Regions from separate parts of the Chromohalobacter sp. genome, predicted to be linked through region 2. Evidence: predicted binding sites of a transcription regulator. Region 2 holds the regulator's gene; the other holds the start of a gene.

Region 1 (2,394 bases), on a different contig from region 2:
TATGCAATAGTCATCTATCGACCAGGACACATGCCATGCAACTGCCCCGCAACCCCTTCAAGGCCGCGCTCGACGGCGATACCCGCTACGGCTGCTGGGCCGGCTTCGCCACCGGCTACGCCGCGGAGATTCTGGCCACCACCGGCTTCGACTGGCTGTTGATCGATGGCGAGCATGCACCCAACATCGTACCGACCACCCTGGCGCAACTGCAGGCGCTTGCCGCCTATCCTTGCGCACCGGTCGTGCGCACCGTGAATCACGACCCGGCGTTGATAAAGCAGCTGCTCGACATCGGCACCCAGACGCTGATGATTCCCATGGTCGATACCGCCGAGCAGGCCGCGCAGCTGGTCGCCGCCACGCGCTACCCGCCGCATGGCTTTCGTGGCGTGGGCGGCGGGCTGACCCGCGCCACGCGCTGGGGCGCCGTCGAGGACTACATGGCCCAGGCGCATGAGGAGTTATGCCTGATCGTGCAGGTGGAGTCGCGCAGCGGGGTCGACAACGCCGAGGCCATCGCCGCCACGCCAGGGGTCGACGCCATCTTCGTGGGCCCGTTCGATCTCTCGACGGAGACCGGGCACATCGGCGACCCCACTCACCCCGAGGTCCAGGCGATGATTCGGCATACCCTGGACGCGACCCATGCCGCCGGCAAGGCGGCCGGCATTCTGGCGCCAGCCGAAGCGGACGCCCGACGCTATGCGCAATGGGGATTCGACTTCATTGCCGTGGGTATCGATATCAGCCTGTTGCGACAGGCTGCCATGGAGACCGTGTCACGCTACAAGGGCTAGGCAGGACGGCGCGCAGAAAAATGCCGTGGCGCGAGGCCACGGCATCGTTTCGCGCTGCATTTTCGACGTTCAGGCGTAGGTGTTGATCTGCGTGCCTACGGTGCCGGTCGTCGCAAGCGACTGCTGCGGTGACACGGATTCCATCAGCTGCGACACGTGGGACGCCTGATTATTCAACGACTCCTTGATCAGGCTCATCTGCGACTGCTGATCGGCGTTGTGCTGTTGCAGCGCCATCGCAGTGCCCACGGCAGCGTTCACGGCAGTATCCATGAAACTTCCCCTTCAAGTGAATGAATGCGCGTTGCGCCCTATTGTTATCGGCTAGGGCGCAGAAAACTTGCATCGCCCACCACCAACAGCCAACGCACGGCACTTTCAGCATGCAAGAGGAAAAGCATAAAGGCCACCTTGCCTTCATTTTCCACCTTGCGATCGATGGCACTGGCCGCGACCGTCTCAGGACAGTCGCGGCCAAGGCTACGTCAGCGCTTCTCCGCAATGGGGACAGTAATCCGCTTGCGAGCGACGCGCCCCTGGCGCAGGCATTCCCGTCATCGGCGCACCATTACCCTTTTCGAGTTGAAAGGCCAGTGGCTCGAGCGGACGCACCACACCACCCTCACGAGACAACCCCATGTCGCGCAGCAGACGCGCATCCAAGTGTGCCAAGTCATCGAAGGTCTGCCGATTACGGCGGTGCTGAATCGCAGCTTTTTTCATTCCCCGAAGGATTTCCCACAAAGTCATCACACGGTCTCCTGATCGAGGCCGGGATCCTGGCGGGAAACACAATCGAGAGGGTGATCGAGTCTAGCCGCGGTAGGATCCGCGGCCAGTGAAGAGCTCAGTCGATGGCACACGGACAGGCAGGGGCTCGCAGGTCATGATTCATGACTGCGTAGTCGTTGCCTGCCCACATGGCCTGTATCGGTGACATATCGAGCTGTCTCTCGTTGAGTGAAAGAAGACTGAATAAGCCTTCACTTATTATTTTTAGACGCCACGAGACTCGTCGTCAAATCTCCGGGTAAACAGGTCGCTCCGCTGCACCGAGTGCCCCCTGCCATCTCGTGCCGTTGCCGCATAGAATGGCACGACCCGCGCCGGATGGCGCATGAGGCGCCTCGCGCACGCAAGCACGCTCACAAAAAGGATGTGACATGCAGATCGATAGATTCTTCCACTGGCTCGGCGAGTTCCTGGGCGATGCCTTGCGCATCGTCGTCGACGCATTCTCCACCCTGTTCGCGGGGCTGTGGGTCGCCATCGACCGCTTCTTCGACGGCCTCGCCCGCTCGCTGGGCGTCAACCCCTCGCTCATCAACCTGGTCGTGCTCGTCATCGGCATCTGGATGCTCTATCGAGGCATCCGAGCGCTGGTGAGGCGTGCGTTCGTCGGCGGCATCATCTGGCTGTTTCTCGGGCTGCTGGTGCTCGGCTGGCTGATGCGCTGAAGCGAGCGCCTTGCGTGCCAGACGAAGACGCCGCTGCCGGGGCAGCGGCGTCTTGCCGTCATCGTCTCGCGTGCACGCGCCTCAGGCGTCGGCCAGCGCGCGCTCGACCATTTCGAAGACGTTGGGCGAGAGCTCCT
Region 2 (2,394 bases):
GCACTCAGTGGCCTGGCCTGGGAGACGCTTCCCCTGGCGCTGGGCGAGGTGTCATCGGCGCAACGTTCCTCTCCGTACTGGGGGGTCGGCGTGGCGCCGGGGGCGGAAGGGTTGCAGGGCGCTTATCGCGACCTCAAGCAATGGTCCCAGCGCGAGCGCCTGCCTCCCCTGTTGATCATCCGCGACCCGGCGGCCTCCCAGGACATGCCGCTGGATAACCTGGTGGACGCGGCACGGCGTTTTCTAGGAATCAAGCTGTTCACCGACCCGGCCGACTGGCTGGCCCAGACCTTGCCCATGACCGAGTCCGGTGGCACGAGATGACGTGGTCGACGTCGCCCAGGAGCCGGTGTCGCCAGGGCGGGAGTCGCTTGATGGCGATCTTTACCCTAATGATGGGCATGCTGGCGTTGCCGGGCATGAACGCTGCCCCCGCTCTTGCGGCGGAGGCCGGCAGCTGGGCGGTAACCCTGCCGCGCGGCCCGTTGCTGACGACGCCGGGGCGCTCGGAATCCACCCCCGAATTGCGTTCGCCGGCGCCGGAGAACGTCGACGGAGGACGTATCACCCGGATCTCCTGGCGCTATGAAGTATCCGACGACCGGCACGCGGTACGTGCCTGGCTCTGTCATCCCCGACGTTGCGTGGCACTGGCGTCGGGGCGTGGCGGTACCCGGCGTTTCGAGGGGCTGCCGGCCGATGTGCCGTTCGTGTTGCGTTTCCGACGTGATGAAACGGCATCTTCGAGCATCCGGATTGGCCGGGTGCAGTTGATCGTGAACTACCGATGAGCCTGGGCGAGCAGGGCAAAATCGGGAAAAGGCCCCTCAAGCGGTGGTTATTCCCGCCTTGTGAGGTGACCCGTAACCTCAATAATGGCATGCGGGAGCGTCGCGCTACGCGCCGATCCGAACATCCGAGGCGAAAGTGATGTATACGGCACAGGGCAAAATCGACCAACATGCACTGCTCGAGCAATACATGCCGCTGGTCAGGCGTCATGCGTTGGCGCTACAGGTGCGTCTGCCGGCCAGTGTCGAACTCGACGATCTCATTCAAGCCGGCATGGTGGGCTTGCTCGATGCGCTGGAGCGTTTCGATGCCACGCAAGGGGCGAGCTTCTCCACCTTTGCCAATCAGCGTGTGCGTGGTGCGATGATCGATGAGTTGCGCAGTCGTGACTGGATGCCGCGCAGCGTGCGGCGCAGCGCGCGTGCCCTGGATCAGGCGGTGCACAAGCTCGAGCAGACCCTGGGGCGCGCCCCGGACGAGCGCGAGATCGCCAACGCGCTGGGGATGAGTGTCGAGGAATATCACCAGTTGCTGCTGGATGCCAACAACGGCTACCTTCTGGGATTCGACGACGTCGTATCCGAGCTGGGCGAGCCCCCTGGTGGCGACACGGCGCCGGCCACCCCCCACGATGCCTTGCTGCAAGGCGATGCGCGCACGCATCTCGTCGCGGCCATCGAACACCTGCCCGAGCGCGAAAAACTCTTGCTGGGCCTTTATTACCAGGAAGAGCTCAACCTCAAGGAAATCGGTGCCGTGCTGGGCGTCAGCGAATCGCGGGTTTGTCAGTTGCATAGCCAGGCGGTCGCCAGGCTGCGTTCCCGGCTGGCGGCCTAGTGGCATCGCCCTCGTAGGTCGCCGGTGCGGTGCCAGGGTATTTCTACCGCAAGGCGCAGCCGTCGTCACCCTTCTTCGTCACTCTTCTTCGTCACGTGCCGTAGGCGTTGCGGCGTTTAGCATGACGGTACGATTGCGCCCATACTCCTTGGCTTCATAAAGCGCTTCGTCGGCTCGTTCGAACATGCTGTCCTCGTCCAGGCCGGGAGCGTAATAAGTCGCGCCGATACTGATCGTGAGCGCGAGTTCATTGCCGTCGTCGAGCGTCACGGGGGTGGCGGCGACGGTCCGCCGAATACGTTCGGCGACTTCCACGACCCGATGCTCGGGAATCGCCATCAGCATGCAAAATTCCTCGCCGCCATAGCGTGCCACGGCATCGTCGTCACGGAGTTGCTCGGTGAGCCGGGTGGCGACGATCCTGAGAGCTTCATCGCCTAACTGGTGACCGTAGGTATCGTTGATATCCTTGAAATGGTCGATATCGGCGATGAGCAACGCGAAGGGGGCGCCGCGCTCGGCCTCGACCATGAACTCGTCGATGGCCTGCTTGAAACCGAAGCGGTTGAGCAGGCCGGTCAGGGCATCCTGGCTGATCATTTCCTCGGCCTTGGCAAGCTTGCGCGTGACCGTGCGCAGGTGCTGAAGATAAGGACTGCGGTCGCGCAGGACGACGATCAACGATGTCTCGCTGGCGTCCTGCATCGGCACCAGCGTGACTTCGACCGGGGTGTCGTTGTGCAAGGTGGCGTTATGGCGCAGGGT

What was found. The regulator FliA, encoded in region 2, starts transcription of late flagellar genes. The targets are predictions, from matches to a motif close to CTAAAGTTNNNNNNNNNNCNGCCGATA.
Region 1: ABGX75_RS09605 (putative motility protein) is a predicted target of FliA. The motif match lies at 1,119-1,145, and genes of this name have one in related genera.

The regions. Positions count from the first base shown of each region.
Region 1 covers NZ_JBDOOX010000011.1:37,340-39,733, forward strand. The annotation lists gene ABGX75_RS09600 (HpcH/HpaI aldolase/citrate lyase family protein) at 36-800, shown strand; gene ABGX75_RS09605 (putative motility protein) at 870-1,073, opposite strand; gene ABGX75_RS09610 (DUF1127 domain-containing protein) at 1,281-1,550, opposite strand; gene ABGX75_RS09615 (hypothetical protein) at 1,964-2,257, shown strand; gene pepN (aminopeptidase N) at 2,339-2,394, opposite strand, start outside.
Region 2 covers NZ_JBDOOX010000012.1:338,909-341,302, forward strand. The annotation lists gene ABGX75_RS11460 (hypothetical protein) at 1-324, shown strand, start outside; gene ABGX75_RS11465 (flagellar protein FlhE) at 375-791, shown strand; gene ABGX75_RS11470 (RNA polymerase sigma factor FliA) at 931-1,629, shown strand; gene ABGX75_RS11475 (diguanylate cyclase) at 1,708-2,394, opposite strand, start outside.